3 regions of the Janthinobacterium salmonicoloratum genome follow, and region 3 is predicted to be linked to each of the others. Evidence: predicted binding sites of a transcription regulator. Region 3 holds the regulator's gene; each other region holds the start of a gene.
The links. Region 3 encodes LexA, which represses DNA repair genes until DNA is damaged. Its sites were predicted from a motif close to ACTGTATNNNNATACAGT; they were not measured.
Positions count from the first base shown of each region.

Region 1 (7,311 bases), on a different contig from region 3:
TTTGTCAGCCGCCGCCTGGGTTTCAACAAGGAAGATGAAATCGCCATCGTCTTTTGCGCCTCGAAGAAAAGCCTGGCCAGCGGCGTGCCCATGGCCAAGGTGCTGTTTTCCACCCGTTCGCTGGGCATGGTGATTTTGCCGCTGATGCTGTTCCACCAGATTCAGCTGATGATCTGCGCCGTGATTGCGCAGCGTTATGCGCGCCGTGATGAGGGCGAGGAAGTGCCAGCGTCGACGCTGTGATCCTGGCCTTGTAGTAGTCGCATCGCCTGGTACAAGCCGTCGACAATCACCGCATACGCCTGCCGCCGGCTCGCCTCGTCCGGCGCGCGCAGCACATACGACGGGTGATATACGGTCACCACCCAGCGCCCGTCGTGCTCGATGGGCGTGCCGATCAGCGGCGTCATGGTGGCTGAGCCATCTTGCAGCACGGACTTTAACGCCGTGCTGCCCAGCGCGACGATCACCTGTGGTTTGACACGATCGATCTCGTCTTCCAGCCAGCCATGGCAGGCGAGGATTTCACGCTGCGCGGGTGTCTTGTGCAGGCGGCGCTTGCCGCGCGGTTCCCACTTGAAATGCTTGACGGCGTTGGTCAGATAGATGCTGTCGCGCGCCATGCCCGCTTCCTGCATCGCCTGGTCCAGCAGCGCGCCGGCCGGGCCGACGAACGGCAAGCCCGCCAGGTCTTCCTGGTCGCCCGGCTGCTCGCCGACGAGCATGATGCGCGCCTGTTCGGGCCCTACGCCGGGCACGGCCTGCGTGGCGCTTTTCCATAGTTCGCAGCGACGGCACTGGTCCAGGGTGGTGGGCCGTTCGCGCGCGGGTTGGGCGCGCTCGGCGGCAATCGGGATCATGCTGGCGCCGCTGCGCTGGCCTACGCTGGCCGTCTGGCCCGTGCGGCGCTCGCCGTTGGCGGCGCCGCTGAGCATGGCGGGCACGATGGCGCCTTCGGGCAGGTTTTTCCAGAAGCGCGAGGGGATATGGCTGTGCAGCAGGCCGGCATTCACGCGCGCGGGATTGAAGATGCTGCGGTAGTAGGTCAGCCATAGCGCTTCGCCGGCATCATCGATGTCGGCCGCGCCGCGCATCAGGGCCGGACCCGCATGCAAGGTCTTGCCATCCCACAGCATGGTGGCGGTGGGCGTGGCGATCATCCAGCTGATGGTGCCCATGCGGCGGGCGAAGTGGCGCGCCACCTGCGGCAGCACCTCGTGCGTGGGCTCGAACCAGGCGACGAAGCGGGGCGCACCCTCGGCTTCGCTGCGTTCGCGGAAGCGCACATAGGCGTGCATGTCGTGCTCTTCTCGGCGTACGGCCTTGGCCATGGCGTGCAGGCGCGCGCCGTCCGTATCGGCAGGCGATATCACGTCGTGCTGGCCCAGTTGCCAGCGCCACAGCACCTGGTACAGGAAGGCCCAGCGATCCGGGGCGCTGAAACAGGCGGCGCTTTCCAGCAACTCTACCAGTTGGCGCGGCAGGCGCAGCGGTGGCGCGCTGGTATCCGTTGCATCTGGCGTGGAGGAAAACAGGTCGCCCTCACCGGGTTGCGACTGCCAGGCAACGTCGGCAGGTGGCACGCCGCGCGCGATCAGTTCGCGTGCGGCCGCGCGCCACTCGTCGAACGACTGCGCCAGCCGGACGACTCGCTCATTTACCTTTTTCATGCCGCCTGCAGCTCCGGCCACAAACTCATCTGCTGCGGCGCTTCCGTCATGGCGCGTCGCAGCTGTTCGGAGGCGGTGGTGTCGCGCACGGGAAAGTAGTCGGCCGTGATGATGAACGGCGCAATTTTCTTCATGCTGCAGCGCAGGCGCGACAAGTCGGCGTAACGCACTTGCCGCAGCTGGCGCAGGTCGACGATGCGCTGCGCGTTACGCAAGCCGATGCCGGGCACGCGGGCGATCATGTGCTGCGCCGCGCGGTTCAAGTCCAGCGGAAAATGTTCGCGGTGCGCCAGTGCCCAGGCCAGTTTCGGATCGATGTCCAGCGCCAGGTTGCCGCCCGTGGCCGGCAGTAATTCGCTGGCCTGGAAACCATAGCTGCGCAGCAGGAAATCGGCCTGATACAGCCGGTGTTCGCGCAGCATCGGTGGCGGTGCCAGCGGCACGCTTTTCGGGCTGTCGGGGATCGGGCTGAAGGCCGAGTAGTACACGCGCTTGAGTTTATAGCTGCCATACAAGGTCTCGGCTGTGGAGAGAATTTGCTGGTCGTCGCTGGCGTCAGCGCCGACGATCATCTGCGTGCTTTGCCCGGCCGGCGCGAAACGCGGCGAGCGCGGTTCTTCCGCTTTCTCATCGAGCTTGCGGCGGATGGCGCCCATCGCCAGTTTGATCGTATGCACGCTTTTTTCCGGCGCCAGCTTTTGCACGCTGTCTTGCGTCGGTAGTTCGATATTGACGCTGAGCCGGTCGGCATAGCGGCCCGCCTGCGCGACCAAAGCGGGATCGGCGTCGGGGATAGTTTTCAAATGGATATAGCCGCGGAACTGGTGCACCTCGCGCAACTCGCGCGCCACTTGCACCAGCTGTTCCATCGTATAGTCGGCCGACTGGATGATGCCGGAACTGAGGAAGAGGCCGTCGATGTAGTTGCGCAGGTAAAAATCGGCCGTCAGCTTGACCACCTCGGCCACCGTAAAGCGCGCGCGCGGCACGTTCGAGCTGCGGCGGTTGACGCAGTACTGGCAGTCGTACAGGCAGTAATTGGTCAGCAGGACTTTCAGCAGCGAGACGCAGCGCCCGTCCGGCGTGTAGCTGTGGCAGATACCCATGCCGGAGGTGGCGCCAAAGCCATCCTTGCCGATGGAATCGCGCTTGGGTGCACCGCTGCTGGCGCAGGAAGCGTCGTACTTGGCCGCATCGGCCAGGATTTCCAGCTTGTCCGTCAATTCCATGGCTCACCTCGATATACTGTGTTTATATACAGTATATCAGGGATTCCACCTTGTGCAGGCTTGACCTGTGCGATGGCAGAACGCTATATATAAGTGTATATTACGGTCCTTGTCACCGTTCACTTACAAGGATACGATCATGCGCCTCACCTCCCTCGCCCGCCTGCTTGGCACCGCTCTGCTGGCTACTGCCGCCACCTCCGCCGTTGCCGGCGAAGTGGTGGTGTCGGCCGCGGCCAGCCTGACGAATGCGTTCAAGGATGCGGCGCAAAGCTACGAGGCGCAGTATCCGGGCAGCAAGGTGTCGCTGAACTTCGCCGCCTCGGGCGTGCTGCTGCAACAGATCGTCAAGGGCGCGCCCGTGGACGTGTTTGCCTCGGCCGACCAGGAAACCATGGATGCGGCGCAAAAGCAGGGCCTCGTCTTGCCGGCCGAGCGCATGGACTTCGTCGGCAACAGCCTGGTGCTGATCGTGCCGCACGATAGCAAGCTGGGCATCAAGAGCTTGAGCGACCTGACGCACAAGGACGTGACCCGCGTGGCCATCGCCAATCCGGCCAGCGTGCCCGTCGGCCGTTATTCCGAAGGCGCGCTGAAGAAGGCGAAGCTGTGGGAAGCCGTGCAGACCAAGGCCATCGGCACGCAGAACGTGCGCCAGTCGCTCGACTATGTGGCGCGCGGCGAAGTCGATGCGGGTTTTGTCTACGCCACCGACGCGGCCATCATGAAAGACAAGGTGAACGTGGTGCTGGATGTGCCGCTGGATGCGCCCGTGCTGTACCCGATCGCCACCATCAAGGGCAGCAGCAATGCGGCCGAAGCGAAGCGCTTCGTCAGCTACCTGCAGACGGCGCCGGCGCAAGCCATCCTCGCCAAGTACGGTTTCAAGAAGCCATAACTTTAGGTACGCGCCCGCATGGATATTGCCTGGACCGCGCTGGCCCTGTCGCTCAAAGTGGCGGCGTGGGCCACGGCGCTCAACTTGTTGCTCGGCATCGGCACGGGCTATCTGCTGGCGCGCACGCGTTTTCCCGGGCGCGAGCTGCTCGACGCCCTCCTGACCCTGCCGATGGTGATGCCGCCCACCGTGCTCGGCTATTACCTGCTGGTGCTGCTGGGCCGGCGCGGTACACTGGGCATCTGGCTGCAGGACAACTTCGGCATCAACCTCATTTTTACCTGGCAGGGCGCCGTGATCGCTTCCACCGTGGTCGCCTTTCCCCTCGTCTTCAAGCCGGCGCGCGCCGCCTTCGAGGCGGTCGATGGCCAGCTGGAGCAGGCGGCCCGCGTGCTGGGCATCTCGGAAATGGCGATCTTTTTCCGCGTGACATTGCCGCTGGCCTGGCGCGGCATCCTGGCCGGCGTGCTGCTGGGTTTTGTGCGCGCGCTAGGTGAATTTGGCGCCACCCTGATGGTGGCCGGCAGCATTCCCGGCAAGACGCAAACCCTGTCGGTGGCCGTGTATGAAGCCGTGCAGGCGGGTCAGGACGACGTGGCCAATACGCTGGTGCTGATTACCTCCTTTGTCTGCATCGTGGTGCTGCTGTCGGCTGGCCGGTTGGCGCCCGGGCGCATCGTTCACAAATGACGCTGATGATGACGCCTATGCAACTCGACCTCGACCTTCGCGCCACCTTGCGCTCCGGCAAACGCCGCTTCGACATGTACGTGCAATGCACCTCAAGCAGTCAGCGCATCGCCATGTATGGCCCGTCCGGTGCAGGCAAGAGCATGACCCTGAAAGCCATTGCCGGACTCTTCACGCCTGACGCGGGCCATATCCGCCTGAACGGGCGCACCTTGTTCGATTCGGCCGCCGGCATCAATTTGCCGCCGCAACAACGCAACGTGGCCTATCTGTTCCAGGATTACGCCCTGTTCCCGCACCTGACGGTGCGCCAGAACGTGGGCTTTGGCTTGAGCCGCGGCTGGTTCAATCCGCGCGCGCGCGAAAAATTGCAGAAGGTCGAGCATTGGCTAGACGCGTTTCACTTGCAGGAACTGGCGCACCAGTTTCCCGACGAGTTGTCCGGTGGCCAGCGCCAAAGGGTGGCGCTGGCGAGGGCGCTCGTGGCCGAGCCGGCCGCGTTGCTGCTCGACGAGCCGTTTGCCGCCCTCGATCCGGCCCTGCGTGTCAAAATGCGTTTGGAACTGAGCCAGTGGCAGCAGCGCCTGGACGTGCCCATGATCCTGATCACACACGATCCGGAAGATGCGCGCATCCTGGGCGAGCATGTGCTGTACTTGCGCGACGGACAGATCGATAACAGGGAAGAACACATGGCATTGGGTGAACGCATTGGATAAATCAGCGGCGGCGGAAATCGGCCTGCAAGGTTCGGTATGGATGACGGTGGGCGGCGAGCATCTGGGCGGCGCCGGCCGGGTGGAATTGCTGGGCGCCATCGCCGAGTGTGGCTCCATCACGCAGGCGGCAAAGCTTGTGAAGATGAGCTACAAGGCGGCCTGGGACGCCATCGACGCCATGAACAACCTGGCCGGCGAACCGCTGGTCGAGCGTCTGACGGGCGGCAAGGGCGGCGGCGGCACGCGGCTGACGCAACGGGGGCGCCAGCTGGTCGACAATTTCCGTATCATCGAGCGTGAGCATGCGCGCTATCTGCGCCAGCTGGGCAGCCAGGCGGAAGGCATCGCCGACGATCTTTTACTCATACGGAGAATGGCCATGAAAACCACGGCACGCAATCAATTCCTGGGCAAGGTGGCCGAACTGAAACAGGGCGCCGTCAACGACGAAGTCACGCTGGAATTGCCCGGTGGCCAGCACATCGTCGCCATCGTCACGCAGGGCAGCAGCGCAAGCCTGGGCCTGGTGCCGGGCGCTGAAGCGTTCGCACTGATCAAGGCCTCGTCCATCATCCTCGTGGCCGACAGCGCAGGCGCGCGCTTTTCCGCGCGCAACCAGCTGGCCGGGCTTGTGACGCGGGTGCAGACGGGCGCCGTCAACACGGAAGTGGTGCTGGATTTGCCACGCGGCGGCACGATCGCCGCCATCATCACGAACCAGAGCAGCACGGACCTGGGCATCGAGCTCGGCAGCAAGGTAACGGCAATATTCAAGGCGTCTAGCGTGATCCTGGGCGTGCCCGCCTAAATTAATCCTTCAACCGCGACAACCAATCCGCCGCGGCCGCCAGCGCCTGCTCCAGTTCCTGCGCCGTCTGCGCCAGCAGCGCCGGCACCTCGTCCAGGCGGCCCGCGTCGATGGCTTCCTCGGTGGCAAACGCGGCGCGGATCAGGCGTTTCGTGCCCAGGGTGCCCACGGAGCCGCGCACGCCGTGCAGGATGCGCGCCACATCGCTGTGGCGGCCTGCCTGCAACGCTGTTTCGGCGTCGCGCACGGGCGTCATGTCCTTGTTCAGCGCGTCTTCCACCATGCGCCGCAGCACTCCGCGCCCCTTCGCATCGCGTCCCATCACGCGCATCAGCGGCGCCATGGAAAACACTTCCTCGTCGGCGACGGGCGGCGGCTCGGCCGTCTGCACTTGCGGGCGCTTGGGCAGGTGGCGCAGGATGACTTCCATCATCTCTTCCACCACCACGGGCTTGGCGATGAAATCGCTGATGCCGGCCGTCATGCAGCGCTCGCGCTCGGACGCCAGCACGCCGGCCGTCATGGCGATCACGGGCAGGGTCAAGCGCAATTCCGTGCGGATGATGTGAGTGGCGCTGAAGCCGTCCATGACGGGCATCTGCATGTCCATCAGCACGATATCGTAGCGCAGCGCTTCCGTGCGCAGACGTTCCACGGCTTGCAAGCCGTCGCCCACCACGTCCAGGGTGGCGCCCATGTGTTCGAGAATGCCGCGCGCCACGGCCTGGTTCAAATGATTGTCTTCCACCAGCAGGAAATGCACGCCGGCCAGTTCCGTGCCCAGCGGCTGGTGCAGCATGCGCTGCTCGCCGCCGTCGTTCTTGGCGATCAGCGCCTGGTGCAGGGCATCGAACAGGCTGGAGCCCGTGATCGGCTTCATCAGCACGACGTCCGCCTCGGCCGCGCTGGAGATTTCCTCCAGGTGGTTGCGGGCGAAGGCGTTGACCATCACCACGATGGGCTGGCGCTGGCCGCTGGCAGCCTGGCGGATGGCCTTGGCCGTCGCCAGGCCGTCCATGACGGGCATGTGCCAGTCGGCCAGCACCACGTCGTACGGTTGCTGCTGTGCCAGGCGTTCGCGGTACAGTTCGATGGCGGCAAAGCCGGAGTCCACTTCGTCGGCCAGCCAGCCCCACGCTTCGATCAGCTTGACGATCAATTCGCGCGTGGTGCGGTTATCGTCGGCCACCAGCAGGCGCAGCTGGCCCAAGGCCGGCATGCGCCGCGTTTCGGCCGGCTGCGCCAGCATGTCGAAGGGCACGCTGAACCAGAAGCGGCTGCCCTTGCCTTCGCTGCT
Region 1 is NZ_JBNYXV010000002.1:715,391-722,701, forward strand. Features, by position in the region: gene ACQ4WY_RS16395 (bile acid:sodium symporter family protein) at 1-243, shown strand, start outside; gene ACQ4WY_RS16400 (UdgX family uracil-DNA binding protein) at 195-1,670, opposite strand; gene ACQ4WY_RS16405 (putative DNA modification/repair radical SAM protein) at 1,667-2,899, opposite strand; gene modA (molybdate ABC transporter substrate-binding protein) at 3,039-3,797, shown strand; gene modB (molybdate ABC transporter permease subunit) at 3,816-4,487, shown strand; gene ACQ4WY_RS16420 (sulfate/molybdate ABC transporter ATP-binding protein) at 4,496-5,206, shown strand; gene ACQ4WY_RS16425 (TOBE domain-containing protein) at 5,247-6,014, shown strand; gene ACQ4WY_RS16430 (response regulator) at 6,016-7,311, opposite strand, start outside.
Region 1: ACQ4WY_RS16405 (putative DNA modification/repair radical SAM protein) is a predicted target of LexA. The motif match lies at 2,915-2,932, and genes of this name have one in related genera.

Region 2 (7,311 bases), on a different contig from region 3:
AGCAACATGGACTTCTTCGGCGACACCAACGAAGTCACGTTCCGCAACCTGATGAAGCTGACGACGACCCTGGATACGGGCCGCCTGAGCAACACGGTGACCGTCAACTACCGCAATGGCTACACCGATGCGGCAGCTACCGTGTACGACGTGGCCACCAAAAAAGAAGTGAAGGATTTCCGCCTGCAAGTTCCGTCGTACACCACGTTCGACTGGCAAGCGCGTTTCGCCTTTGACAAGCAAACCACGATCCGCGCAGGCATCAAAAACCTGTTCGACCGTGCACCGCCGCTGTCGCTGCGCTCTTCGTCGGGCCACCAGGTTGGTTTCGACCCACGCTACGCCGATCCAATGATGCGTTCGTTCTACATCACCGGCAACTACAAGTTCTAATTTGACGTTTTAATTAGCTTGTCTGGAAAGCGCCTTGCACTTCACAGTGCAAGGCGCTTTTTTTATTCGTCCGCATATTGCACAGGCGAAAAAAAAGGAGCTGCAGCTCCTTTTTCGTACCGGCATGACTGCGCTTATGCCGTCGCTTCGCCGCCCAGGGCTTCGACCACGTCGGCCATCAGCTTGCTCAGCTCGCCCGTCATCAGCATCACGTCGCCGTCGAAACGCTCTTCGTCGTTCTTCGTGCTCGATTCCGTTTCCTTGATCACGTCCAGCGGCTTGACGCTCTTGATGGCCAGCGATTCCGTCAGCACGAACGAGATCTTGTCATTCCACGTCATGGCCAGGCGCGTGCACTGCTTGCCGGCCGCGATGTGGCGGCGCACGTCGTCCGCTTCCAAGGTGTGGCGCACGTAGCGCACGGTAGCCTTGCTTTCGCCCGTGGCGCGCAATTCCGTATCCATGTCGACCGTGAAGCCGGCTGGCGCGTCGTCGGCTTGCAGCCATTCCGTCATCACCGCCACCGGCGAGCGCTGCACGCGCAGGCTTTCCAGCGGCAGTTTGTCGACGGCTTTCAACAGCAGCTTGATGACTTCATCGGCTTTTGCCGGGCTGGCGGCATCGACCACCAGCCAGCCATTGACGGGGTCGATCCACGTCCAGACATTGCTGCGGATGCTGAAGGCGCGCGGCAGCAGCTCGTCGGCCACGCGCTCCTTCAATTCTTTCATGGCTTTCTTGCCGGGGGCAAAGCCTTGTGCTTCTTCCATCTCGGCAGCGCGGGCCTTGGCCACCTGGTTGATGACGGTCGCTGGCAACAGCTTCTTTTCCGTGCCCAGCAAGATCAGCATTTGCTTGTTGACCACGTGGACCAGGCCACCGTTCGGGCGTGGCGTATCCCAGCCCTGGCGCATCAGATCCATGCTGGTCGCCGGCGTAAATTTGTTCGAGGACAAGGCCTCTTCCAGTTGTTCTGGCGTATAGGCCCATGGTGCGGGCAGGCGGTAAATCTGAAGATTCTTGAACCACATAGTTTTTGTCTTCCGTTTGTTTCAGTAGTGCCAGGGGAACGCCATTCTACACTTTCGACACGGGAATGCCGTCAAAAGCGCGGACTGGCGCGATGCTTGTAATCAATAGGGAATGCCGCTACAGGGCGGGAAACAGCTCCGCCTGGGCTGGCGCCTGCCGCGTCACGATGGCCGGATCGGACAAGGTCGAGATGCGCACGCCCAGCAGGCGGATTTTCTTTTCAAATGGCACGCGCCGCAAGCAATCGCGGCTGGCGCGCAGGATGGCGGCGGCGTCCGCCGTGGCGCTGGGCAAGGTAATGTCGCGTGTGACGGTGCTGAAATCCTCGAAGCGCAGCTTGATACCCACCGTGCGCCCCGCCAGCGACTGTTTATCCAGGTCGCCCGCCACGCGCGTGCACAGGCTTTCCAGCTTTTCCGACAGGGTGGCGCGGTCGCGCACCACCTGCAAGTCGCGCTCGAACGTCGTTTCGCGGCTGACGGACTTGGTTTCCCGGCTCGTCTGCACGGGCCGCTCGTCGATGCCCAGCGCCGCCTGGCGCAGCCAGCCCGTGTACAGGTCGCCAAACTGCGTGCGCAGCATGGCCATGTCGGCCTGCGCCAGCTCGCCGATGGTGACTATGCCCAAGGCTTCCAGCTTGGCTGTCGCCTTCGGGCCGATGCCGTTGATCTTTTTTGCCGGCAAGGGCCACACGCGCGTGGCGATATCCTCGGGCGACAAAATGGTGAGGCCGTCGGGTTTTTCCAGATCGGAACAGATTTTTGCCAGTAGCTTGTTCGGTGCCAGGCCGATCGAACACGACAGGCCCGTCGCCTCGGACACGGCCGCCTTCAGGCGCGCCGCCATGGCCGGCGCCTGCTCGCCGTATTCGGTCAGGTCGACATAGATTTCATCGATGCCCACGTTCTGGATGATGGGGCACAACTGGGCCACGGCTTGCTTGAAGCGGGCCGAATACTCGCGGTAGGCCTCAAAATCGGCGGGCAGCAGGATGCTGTCGGGCGCCAGTTTCGCCGCCTTCATGATGCCCATGGCGGAAAACACGCCAAACGCGCGCGCCGCATAGGTCGAGGTGGTGACGACGCCGCGCCCCACGTAGTCGCGCATGCGCGCAAACTGCCGCGTGCCATCTTGCTGCAGCACGGGCTGCTGCAAGCGCCCGCCGCCGATGACGACGGCTTCGCCACGCAATTGCGGATATTTCAACAGTTCCACGGAGGCGAAGAAGGCGTCCATGTCCAGGTGGGCTATCCAGCGGCGGGCTTCAGACAATGTAGGGGCAGATGTGGTCAAGGACACCTCGCGGCGGGATGCTGTTGAGTACTGTAATTATATACAGTATCGCTGCAAATGCCCGTGGATGCAAGTTGAAACGCACGAGCACGGCGGTTGCTTTTCTCAATAGCAAGATTACAATCCTGACACAACTATTCAAAGGAGTTGCCTTGTCTATCGCCCATCACGCTTCGCGCCGCCGGTCCGTCTGGTCATCCATCCTGCCGGCCTTGCTGCTGTCCTCGCTGGCGCCATCCGCGCTGGCCGACACCATCACCACCGTTGCCGCCACCCTCGCCACATCCGCCGCACCGGTCGCCGCCAAGACGGCCTGGCAGGAAACGCGCCACGGCACGGTCGTAACGGACGACTACCGCTGGCTGCAAAAGAAAACCGATCCTGCCGTGATCGATTACCTGAATGCGGAAAACGCCTACACAGCCGCCGTCACGGCCCCGATCCAGCCGCTGGCCGACAAGGTGACTGCGGAAGTCAAGGGGCGCATGCAGGAAGTGGACCTGTCCGTGCCTGCGCGCCAAGGTAACTTTTACTATTACACGCGCACGGAAGCGGGCATGCAATACCCGCTTCATTGCCGCCGTCCTGTCGGCGCCAGCGGTGCCTACGATGCGCAGGCGGTCGAAGAAATCCTGCTGGACCAGAATCAATTGGCCGAAGGCCACAAATTCTTTGCCGTGCGCGCGTTTGCCATCAGCCCGAATGAACAATTGCTGGCCTACACCACCGACACGACGGGTTTCCGCCAGTACGAGCTGCATGTCAAGGATTTGAAGACGGGCAAGCTGCTGGGCGATACCATGCCGCGCGTGACCTCGCTGGCGTGGGCGGCTGACAACGCCACCCTGATGCTGACGCAGGAAGACGCCACCACCAAGCGCGCGGACCGGCTGTTCCGCCTGGCCCTGGGCGGCGCGTCGCAACAGGTCTACCACGAGCCAGTGGAGCAGTTCGCGATCAATGTGGGCCGCACGCACGACAAGCAGTTCTTCGTGCTCACCTCGGGCAGCACGGACACGAGCGAAGTGCTGCTGTTGCCAACGAACAAGCCCGAAGGCAGTTTCCAGAGCGTGCTGAAACGCGAAAAAGGCCACCGCTACATCGTCGAGCACCGCGACGGCCAGTTGTATATCGTCACCAACAAGGAGGCGAAGAACTTCCGTGTCGTCAGCGCGCCGCTGTCCGCGCCGCAGCCGAAACACTGGAAGCCCGTGGTGCCGCACAACAAGGATGCCGTGATCCAGTCCATCGACGTGTTCCAGGACTACCTGGTGGTGATGGAAAAGGCGCGCGCCCTGAACCGCGCGCGCATCTACGATTTCGCGCATAAAAACTGGAAGACCGTGCAATTCGACGACCCCGTCTACCTGGCCACGTCCGTCGGCACGCCGGAGTTTTCCGCCACACAATTTCGCATGTCGTACCAGTCGCCCGTCACGCCGCCCACCGTCATCGACGTCAGCATGCAAGACGGCAAGCGCACAGTGCTGAAACAGCAGGAAATCGTCGGCGGCTTTGATGGCAGCCGCTATACCACACAGCGCTTGTGGGTGAAGGCGCGCGATGGCGTGCAAGTACCGCTGTGGGTCGTCTACAAGAAGGGCGTCAAGCTCGACGGTTCCGCGCCGCTGCTGCTGTACTCGTACGGCTCGTATGGCATTTCCACGGAAGCCACTTTCTCCATCAGCCGCATCAGCCTGCTGGAGCGGGGCGTCATCTATGCGCAGGCGCATATCCGCGGCGGCACCGACATGGGCGAAGCCTGGCATGAAGACGGCATGCTGATGAAGAAGAAAAACACCTTCAATGACTTCATCGACAGCGCCGACTACCTGGTGCGCGAAAAATGGACCAGCCCGAACCGCCTCATCATCCAGGGCGGCAGCGCCGGCGGCCTCCTGATGGGCGCCGTCGTCAACATGCGCCCCGACCTGTTCCACGCCGTGCACGCGGCCGTACCGTTTGTCGACGTGATGAACACCATGATGGACGCCAGCCTGCCCCTGACGACGGGCGAATACCTGGAATGGGGCGACCCGAACCAGAAGGCAGCCTATGACTACATGCTCAGCTACTCGCCTTACGACAACATTGCGCGCAAGAATTACCCGGCCATGCTGGTGACGACGGGCCTCAACGACAGCCAGGTCATGTACTGGGAACCGGCGAAATACGTGGCCAAGCTGCGCGCGTATAAAACGGACAGCAATCCCCTGCTGCTGAAAACGAATATGGGCGCCGGCCACGGCGGCGCGTCGGGCCGCTATAACGCCATCGCCGAGAACGCATTCAATATGGCGTGGATGCTGTCACAGTGGAATATCACGGAATAATGTGAAAAAAGCGCTTGCAGAAGGATTTTAGCCGTCCTATAATAGCGCCTCTTCCAGACGTGGTGACAAACGTCGGGATGGTTTTCTGAGACAAGCAACGGGTGCTTAGCTCAGTTGGTAGAGCGGCGCCCTTACAAGGCGTAGGTCGGGAGTTCGAGCCTCTCAGCACCCACCAAATCAGAAAACTGTCCAGTGCTTCATGGATCAGCAATACAGATCATACGAGCTTGGAGTGGTAGTTCAGTTGGTTAGAATACCGGCCTGTCACGTCGGGGGTCGCGGGTTCGAGTCCCGTCCGCTCCGCCAATAAAAGAAAAGCCCTTTGGTTCCCAGAACCGAAGGGCTTTTCCCATTTCAGAAGCAGAAAACACGTCACGACTCCCTTCCTTGAACATTTTTGCGCTTTTCAGCAAAAAAACTGCTGTTAGGGCTCAAGAATAGTTGCACAAGGGGGAAAGCGCCCCCTATAATAGTGCCTCTTCCAGACGTGGTGACAAACGTCGGGATAGTTTTCTGGGTATGCGGGTGCTTAGCTCAGTTGGTAGAGCGGCGCCCTTACAAGGCGTAGGTCGGGAGTTCGAGCCTCTCAGCACCCACCACCAATACAGAAAATTATCCAGTGCTTCATGGATCAGCAACACAGATCATACGAGCTTGGAGTGGTAGTTCAGTTGGTTAGAATACCGGCCTGTCACGTCGGGGGTCGCGGGTTCGAGTCCCGTCCGCTCCGCCAATAAAAGAAAAGCCCTTTGGTTCCTGGAACCGAAGGGCTTTTCCCATTGTGGGGTCAAACCCTCAACATCGCCAACGTCAACCTCAAAGCTAACTTATCCAGGGGTCTGACCCCGGCTGTTAGAATCAGCGCTACCCTGACTCCGCCCTTGCCCGCATGCGCTTGCCCCGTAGTACTCATCCCTATATCGCCCTGCGCCTGCGCCTGGCCCATCATGCTTTGCTGCAATTTGCCGCCAGCCTGACGAGTTCCATGGAAATTCTTTTGTTCCTGGCCGGTCCCGTCTTGCTGGGTTTACTCAGCGTCATCGCCCTGCCCGGCTTTCTCGCCGCGAGCCTGCCCTGGCCCGCCGCCCTGGGCCTCTTGAGCGCGCAAGCCCTGCTGACCTGCCTGCCCGCCTGGCTGTTGCGCAAGCGCCTGCTGCCGGCCAGTACCGCCGCCTGGCTGCGCCAGTTGCCTTTGCCGCCGCGCTTGCGCTGGCAAGCCGATATCGCCGTGGCAGGCCTGCTGATGCTGCCGCTGGGCCTCGCCTATGCCGTCTCGGCCACCATCTGGCTGCTGCAGTCGCCGCCCTGGCTGCGTCCGATTGCCGCGCCCGGCATTGCCGCCACCCTCGCCGCCTGGCTGCTGGCCTGGCTGCAGACGACGCTCATCGTGGCGCAACGCCTGCGCGCCCCGCGCCCCGCACAAGGGGCGCGCCCGCCCACGATGACCGCATACGTGCCGCAACGGCCCCGCTGGCGCACTGTGTTCCTGTGGCGCCAGTTGTTCTGGCTGCCGTTCTGGCGCAAGGAAAATGTGATCGGCCTGCAGCAAAGCGTGCTGCTGGCCACGGCTGGCGCCAGCATGCTGGCGTGGCTGCTGCGCGCACCCCTCGTGCCCGCGCCGCTGCTGGGTTTACTGGCCAGCGCCAGCCTGGTCATTGTGACGGATCGGGGCGACAAGGCCGTGCGCGAGCAGATCGCCGTACTGCGCCCCACGCTGGACGCCTGGCCGCTGGCCAGCACGGCCTTGACGCGCCTGGCCTGCGCCGCCAGCCTGCTGCCGCCGTTTGCCGTGCTGCTGGCGGGCGCTGTCTTGCTGTACGCCATCGATCCCGCCGCCTTGCAGCAGCGCGTGACCAAGATGTACGCCCTCACAGCCAGCGTGGCCCTGCTGGCCATCGTCGGCCTGCCCCGCCTCACGGCGCGCGGGCGTGTCGTCCTCGTCGTCCTGTCCATCCTTGCCTTGAGCGCCATCGGAAGCGAATTATGGAATTGAATCCCCCCTCTCCCGTGCTGCACATCGAGCACCTCGATTTTCACTTTCCCACGCACAGCGTCTTCCAGGGCTACAGCCAGCAATTCGGTCCCGGCATCACCTGGCTGCGTGGCGCGAACGGGTCCGGCAAGACAACCCTGCTGAAGCTGGCGGGCGGCGCCCTGCTGCCCGCGCGCGGCGCCATCCGCCTCGATAACGTCGACAGCGGCTGCATGCCGCTGGCCTACCGCGCGCAAGCCTTCTATTGCGGCGGCGACGCGCCCGCCC
Region 2 is NZ_JBNYXV010000007.1:124,814-132,124, reverse strand. Features, by position in the region: gene ACQ4WY_RS24955 (TonB-dependent receptor) at 1-393, shown strand, start outside; gene ACQ4WY_RS24950 (recombination-associated protein RdgC) at 528-1,424, opposite strand; gene dinB (DNA polymerase IV) at 1,543-2,697, opposite strand; gene ACQ4WY_RS24940 (S9 family peptidase) at 2,871-5,051, shown strand; tRNA gene ACQ4WY_RS24935 (tRNA-Val) at 5,151-5,226, shown strand; tRNA gene ACQ4WY_RS24930 (tRNA-Asp) at 5,281-5,357, shown strand; tRNA gene ACQ4WY_RS24925 (tRNA-Val) at 5,575-5,650, shown strand; tRNA gene ACQ4WY_RS24920 (tRNA-Asp) at 5,708-5,784, shown strand; gene ACQ4WY_RS24915 (hypothetical protein) at 5,947-7,044, shown strand; gene ACQ4WY_RS24910 (ABC transporter ATP-binding protein) at 7,035-7,311, shown strand, end outside.
Region 2: dinB (DNA polymerase IV) is a predicted target of LexA. The motif match lies at 2,748-2,765, and genes of this name have one in related genera.

Region 3 (7,311 bases):
GGCGACGCAGGACAAGGTCGATGAATTGCAGGACAAGTTGCGCGAAGCGGGCATCAAGTCGTACACGCAGAAAGTCTCCAGCCCGGCGGGCGAGCGCATCCGCGTGCGCGTGGGGCCGTTCGGCAGCCGCGAAGACGCTGAAAAGACTCGCGCCAAGCTGCAAAAGCTGGGCCTGGGCGGCAGTCTGGTGCCGGCGTGATGTTGCAAGGCTGAACGCGCGTGACGATCTTCGATTACCTGGTGCTGTTCGTGCTGGTGACGTCCGTGCTGATCAGCATGATGCGCGGCCTGGTCAAGGAAATACTGTCATTGGTCAGCTGGATCGTGGCTTTCGTCATTGCCAACGCCTATGGCGCCACCCTGGCGAAATTCCTGCCGGAAGCCGTGCCGGGTGAAGCCATCCGTTTATTGCTGGCCTTCGTGGTGCTGTTCATCGGCGTGCGTATTTTGATGGGATTGCTGTCCATGACGGTCGATGCGCTGGTCAAGGTGACGGGCTTGAGCCTGGCCGACCGCACCCTGGGCAGCCTGTTCGGTGTGGCGCGGGGCCTTGTGATCGTGCTGACCGCCGTCATCTTGTGTGGCATGACGTCCATACCGCAGCAGCCATTCTGGAAAAATGCGCTGCTCAGCCCGTTCGCGGAACAGGGCGCGCGCGCCATCAAGCCTTATCTGCCTGCCGCTTATGCGCAGCATGTGAAATTTTGAATTTTTTTAAAATCAGTAGCACAGTTTAGGAGCACACCATGTGTGGCATCGTCGGCGTCGTTTCCCATCAACCTGTTAATCAATTGCTCTATGATGCCTTGTTGCTCCTGCAACATCGCGGTCAGGACGCGGCAGGGATTGCGACCAATCACAGCAGTATGTTTTCCATGCACAAAGCCAACGGCCTCGTGCGTGACGTCTTCCGTACGCGCAATATGCGTTCGCTGCAAGGCACGACGGGCATCGGCCATTGCCGCTACCCGACGGCCGGTTCGTCGAGCGAAGAGGAAGCACAGCCGTTCTATGTGAATGCGCCCTTCGGCATCACCCTGGCGCACAATGGCAACCTGACCAACTGGGAACAGTTGAAGCTGGAAATGTTCAAGAACGACCGCCGCCACATCAATACCGATTCCGATTCGGAAGTGCTGCTCAACGTGCTGGCGCATGAAATCCAGGAAGCGACGACGGGCCTGAACCTGGACCCGGAAGCCATCTTCAAGGCCGTCACCGTATTGAACCGCCGCGTCAAGGGCGGTTACGCCGCCGTCGCGCAAATCGCCGGCGTGGGCTTGCTGGCATTCCGCGACCCGCACGGCATCCGTCCGCTGTGCCTGGGCATCAATGAAACGGAGCTGGGTCCTGAATACCTGATCGCTTCTGAATCCGTGGCCCTGGAAGGCATGGGCTTCCGCTTCGTGCGCGACATCGGTCCCGGGGAAGCCGTCTTCATCGATGCTGACAAGCAATTGCACAGCGCCCAATGCGCCGACAATGCCAGCCTGAACCCGTGCGTGTTCGAATTCGTTTACCTGGCCCGTCCCGACTCCGTCATCGACGGCGCCTCCGTGTACGCGACGCGCCTGAAAATGGGCGAATACCTGGCCGAGAAGATCCGCGCCGAGTTGCCTGGCGTGCATATCGACGTGGTCATGCCGATTCCCGATTCCTCGCGTCCGGCCGCCATCCAGCTGGCCATGGCGCTGAACATCGAGTACCGCGAAGGCTTCATCAAAAACCGCTACATCGGCCGTACCTTCATCATGCCGGGCCAGGCGGCACGCAAGAAATCCGTGCGCCAGAAGCTCAATGCCATCCCGTCCGAATTCAAGGACAAGGTCGTGCTGCTGGTCGACGATTCCATCGTGCGCGGCACCACCAGCCGTGAAATCGTGCAGATGGCGCGCGAAGCGGGCGCGACGAAAGTCATCTTCGCCTCGGCCGCGCCGCCGGTCATCTACCCGAACGTGTATGGCATCGACATGCCGACGCGCGACGAGCTGATCGCCTACGGCCGCACGACGGAAGAAGTGTGCCGCGAAATCACGGCCGACTACCTGGTGTACCAGGATATCGGTGCGCTCAAGCAGGCGATCGCCGACGTCAACCCGGCCCTGACCAACTTCGAGGCGTCGTGCTTCGATGGCGTGTACGTGACGGGCGACGTGTCGCAGGAATACCTGGACCGCCTGGAATATGCGCGCCACCATCCGAAGGCGGCAGCGCCCGAAGATACGCCACGTTCCCAGCTGAACCTGAACCTGGCGACAACGGAAGCATAAGTAACCTGCCCGGCCTGCGCCGGGCTTTTTTTTCTCTGCGATCATGAACGATAAAAAAAACTACGGCTTTACCACCACCATCCTGCATAACGACCGCCGCAAGGGCATCGAGCATGGCTCGCTGCACAAGCCCGTGCACACCTCCGTTGCCTTTGGGTACGCCGACGCGCGCCAGCTCGCTTCCGTATTCCAAGGCAAGGAGCCGGGTTTCCGCTATGGCCGCCAGGGCAACCCGACGGTGTCCGCGCTGGAAGACAAGGTCAACAAGATGGAAGACGGTGTGGCGACCCTGTGCTTCGCCACCGGCATGGGCGCCATCGGCGCCGTGGTGCAATCCTTGCTGCGCGCGGGCGATCACGTCGTCTCGTCGGCCTTTTTGTTTGGCAACACCAACAGCCTGTGGCAAACGGTGACGGGGCAGGGCATCGCCGTGTCCTTCGTCGACGCCACCGACGTGGCCAACGTGGCCGCCGCCATCACGCCGGCCACGCGCATCGTGTTTGTCGAAACCATCGCCAATCCGCGCACGCAGATCGCCGACCTGGCAAAGATCGGCGAGCTGTGCCGTGAGAAGGGCATCCTGTACATCGTCGACAATACGATGACGACGCCATATTTGTTCCGCCCGAAAGCCGTGGGCGCGGGCCTGGTGGTCAATGCCTTGACGAAATCCATCGGCGGCCACGGCAATGCGCTGGGCGGCAGCTTGACGGACACGGGCGTGTTCGACTGGACGCGGTACCCGAATATCTTTGAAAACTACAAGAAGGCGGCGCCCGCGCAGTGGGGCATCGCGCAAATCCGCGCCAAGGCCTTGCGCGACTTCGGCGCCTCCCTGGGCCCGGAAGCGGCGCACCATATTGCCGTCGGTGCGGAAACCATGGCCTTGCGCATGGACCGAACCTGCTCGAACGCCCTGGCGCTGGCCACCATGTTGCAAGCGGACTCTAGAGTGGCGGCCGTGCACTATCCTGGCTTGGCATCGCACCCGCAGCATGCGCTGGCGACGGATTTGTTCCGCAGCTATGGCTCCCTGTTCAGCTTTGAGTTGAAGGATGGCATCGACTGCTTCGATTTCCTGAATCGTCTCAATCTTGCCATTCCAGCGAGCAACCTCGGCGACACGCGCACCCTGGTCATTCCCGTCGCCCACACGATCTTTTACGAGATGGGCGCAGAGCGGCGCGCCAGCATGGGCATCGCTGAATCGCTGATCCGCGTCTCCGTCGGCATCGAAGACGAAGCCGATCTGCTGGGTGACTTCAGGCAGGCATTGGAAGAAGAATAAGGTTTCACTTTTTTGAGAAAAAGATTACATTTAGGTGTAATTAAAGCATTTGTGTCTATTTCTTAATTGGAGAGTGAGAATGAAAAAAATTGTATTTAGTGCTTTATTGTTATTTTCTTCCGCTGTATATGCTGATGATCTGACGGATGCGAATAAATTCTTGCAATCCAAGGCTTATCCGCAAGCCTTGGATTTATATAAGAAGCTGGCTCAGGCAGGGAATGCGGAGGCTCAATTTCATTTGGGTGAGATGTATTTATATGGTGAGGGAGTAGGCGTCGATGCCGTGCAAGCCGGACAATGGTTTGGGCAGGCATCCAAGGCGGGCAACAAAAATGCCGATGCTGCGCTGGCCCTTATGGCTAGCCGTGTCGAGCGAAAAGGTGACATTGATTACTATGTCAATTCATATGCTGGCGAGGATATTGCCTTGAGTAAGATGAAGTGTGTCACTCCGGTGATCCCTGAATTCTCCAAAACCAAGCGTCAGATCAGGGCTGTGGCCGATAGTGTTGATGCCTGGATGACATGCTATAACAGCTTTGTCAGTAAACTGAATGCTTCTTTGCCGCCTGGTAAAGCCATTCCATCTGCCATTGAAGCGCTGATGAATGAGCAGGAATTTGAAAAGGCTAAGCTGCGCATGGATGTGGCCTATGCGCGGGTGAGCGCCGACGGACGTGAACTGGCGCAAAAGATCTTGGCGCAGCGCGATGAGTGGCAAGCCAGAACAGAGAAGTACCTCTTGGCTGAGAATAAAAAAATTCAGACAGAAAATGAAATGAGTGAGCTGGATCGTTCACGTAGTGCGAACACGCCGCAATGGGTGACAAGCCCTGTGCCAAACAAGTAGGACGGTCTTGCCGATGTTGTCAATAGGTTGGAAATTAAGCGCTCGCATGTGTGATGCAAGCGCCTTCTCTCCTAATGCCAGCTGCGCATCAGGCCGACGGCCAAACCTTCCAGGGCGAATTCATCTTCCGGCGATACGGTGATGACCTTGAAGTCGGGGTTTTCCGGCAGCAGTTCGATGACGGAACCCGTTTTCTTGTAGCGCTTGACGGTGACTTCGTCGCCGATGCGGGCCACGACGATCTGGCCATTCTTGGCGCTGTCGACCTTCTTGACGGCCAATAAATCGCCATCCATGATGCCGGCGTCGCGCATGGACCAGCCGCGCACCTTCAGCAGGAAGTCGGGCTTGGCCGAGAACAGGGCCGGGTCGACGTTGTAGCTCGCTTCCAGGTTTTCCTGCGCCAAGATGGGCGAACCTGCGGCCACCCGGCCGATCAGGGGCAGCGACATCAGCAGCGCTGCCGGCACCTTCGATGCAAGGGCTTCGGCGGCCGCACTCGCCGCCGCACCGATCAGGCGGATGCCGCGCGAGGTGCCGGGCGAAATCTCGATCGCGCCCTTGCGGGCCAGAGCCTGCAAATGCTCTTCGGCCGCATTTGCTGATTTGAAACCCAGTTCATTGGCGATTTCGGCACGGGTGGGGGGGAAACCCGTGTTTTCAATCGCGTCCTTGATCAGGTTCAGGATTTGTTCTTGTCGTGCTGTCAGCTTGATCATGAGCGGTGGGTGCATACTAAAATGCTGTCTATATGAACAGTCTGTATTTTTGTACAGTATCGCCCACTATGCAAGGGGATTTCCGTGTTTTCGGCGAATTTCGCAAGAAATACTTGTCCGTGGGCAGAAAGCATGGTGGCGCAGGGGCTTTTCGGGCGCTTGTGGAAGGAATGATTGAAACGTTTGCAAAAGGCGGTTATAATCTTCGGCTGACCTTCCCACACCCGTCTTGACGCCGGGGTGGGCGATTATCAATCCGACCTGAAGGAGTTTGCATGCGTCATTATGAAATAGTCTTTATCGTCCATCCGGACCAAAGCGAGCAAGTGCCCGCGATGATCGAACGCTACAAAGCCAGCGTAACCACCCGCGGCGGTTCGGTTCACCGCGTGGAAGATTGGGGCCGCCGTCAAATGGCTTACTCGATCCAAAAGCTGCCTAAAGCACACTACATCTGCCTGAACATCGAATGCGACAACGAGACCCTGGTCGAGTTGGAAACAGCATTCAAATTCAATGATGCCGTGTTGCGTCACCTGACCGTTAAAATGAAGAAAGCTGAAACAGCTCCTTCGCCGATGATGAAATCGGTACAACGCGAAGACGCGGCCAAAAGCCACCGCACCGAAGCACCAGCAGCCGCTCCAGCCGCAGCAGCAGCTTAATTCTTGACCAGGATCGTGCGCTGAACCAGCTACAAGTAACCGCCATCATTGCCGAGCGCGAAATATTGCGCTATACCCCGGCAGGGCTGCCGATTGTGAATGCAGTATTGCAACACAGTTCGCAGCAGATGGAAGCAGGGATTGCCCGTTTGACCGAGTTTGATGTTGCCGCGCTAGCCGCTGGCGAAATCTCAGGCCGGTTCAGTCAGGCAAGCTTGGGCGGGGTATATCAGTTCACGGGTTTCCTGGCCAGGAAGAGCCGCAACAGCAAGAGTTTGGTGTTTCACATCATTGATTTTAGTGCAGTCACCCCGACTAGCGCATTTTAGATACAGGAGCCTGACATGGCATTCGGTAAAAAGTTCGACAAAAATAAGCTCAAGCTTAAAGAAAAACGCAAACAGCAAAACCCGTTGTTCAAACGCAAGAAGTTCTGCCGCTTCACCGCAGCTCACGTTGAGCAAGTCGACTACAAAGACGTCGACACGCTGAAAGACTTCGTCCAAGAAAACGGCAAGATCATGCCAGCACGCCTGACCGGTACCAAAGCGCACTACCAGCGCCAAGTTGACACCGCAATCAAGCGCGCTCGCTTCCTCGCGCTGCTGCCATACACCGATCTGCACCACGCTTAATCGGTCAGATATTCCTGGAGAAGAACTATGCAAATCATTCTGTTAGAAAAAGTTGTTAACGTCGGTAACCTCGGCGAAGTCGTCAAAGTCAAAGACGGTTACGCACGTAACTTCCTGATCCCGCAACGCCTGGCACGTCGTGCTACGGCAACCGCTGTGGCTGAATTCGAAGTCAAGCGCGCCGAACTGGAAAAAGCTGCTGCCGCCAAACTGGCCGCATCGCAAGCCCAAGGCGAAAAACTGAGCGGTCTGACCGTTCAAGTTGCTCAAAAAGCTGGTGTTGATGGCCGTCTGTTCGGCTCCGTCACCAACTTCGACATCGCTGAAGCGCTGACCAAGCAAGGTTTTGCTGTTGAAAAAGCACAAATCCGCATGCCTACCGGCCCGCTGAAGATCGTTGGCGAGCACAACGTTTCGGTTGCTCTGCACACCGACGTGGTCGTGGAAGTTGTTATCGCTGTCGTTCCAGACGCGAACGCGTAATCGTCTGCGGGCCTGGCCCGCAAGCGCTGCCGCACTATGAAAAGCCGGGTTCGCCCGGCTTTTTTGTGGCCTTTTTTTCGCTCAATTTCAGCCCTTTATTTTTGCCAGCACGCCGAAGCGGGTATAATTCGCGCCATGAACGCCCCCTCTGATCCGCAACTGGATTCCCTCCGTATTCCGCCGCATTCGATCGAAGCAGAACAATCCGTTATCGGTGGTCTGCTGCGCGACAATGCCGCGTATGACCGCATCGCCGACTTCATGCATGCGGAGGATTTCTATCGCTATGACCATCGCATCATCTTCGAGCAAATCGTCAAGATGGTTAACGCTTCCAAGCCAGCCGATGTCATTACTGTTTTTGAAACCCTGACCCAGCTCGGCAAGGCCGATGATGT
Region 3 is NZ_JBNYXV010000001.1:1,599,217-1,606,527, reverse strand. Features, by position in the region: gene ACQ4WY_RS07460 (SPOR domain-containing protein) at 1-199, shown strand, start outside; gene ACQ4WY_RS07455 (CvpA family protein) at 220-708, shown strand; gene purF (amidophosphoribosyltransferase) at 747-2,270, shown strand; gene ACQ4WY_RS07445 (cystathionine gamma-synthase family protein) at 2,314-3,558, shown strand; gene ACQ4WY_RS07440 (tetratricopeptide repeat protein) at 3,638-4,411, shown strand; gene lexA (transcriptional repressor LexA) at 4,483-5,130, opposite strand; gene rpsF (30S ribosomal protein S6) at 5,406-5,795, shown strand; gene priB (primosomal replication protein N) at 5,816-6,124, shown strand; gene rpsR (30S ribosomal protein S18) at 6,140-6,430, shown strand; gene rplI (50S ribosomal protein L9) at 6,458-6,913, shown strand; gene ACQ4WY_RS07410 (replicative DNA helicase) at 7,049-7,311, shown strand, end outside.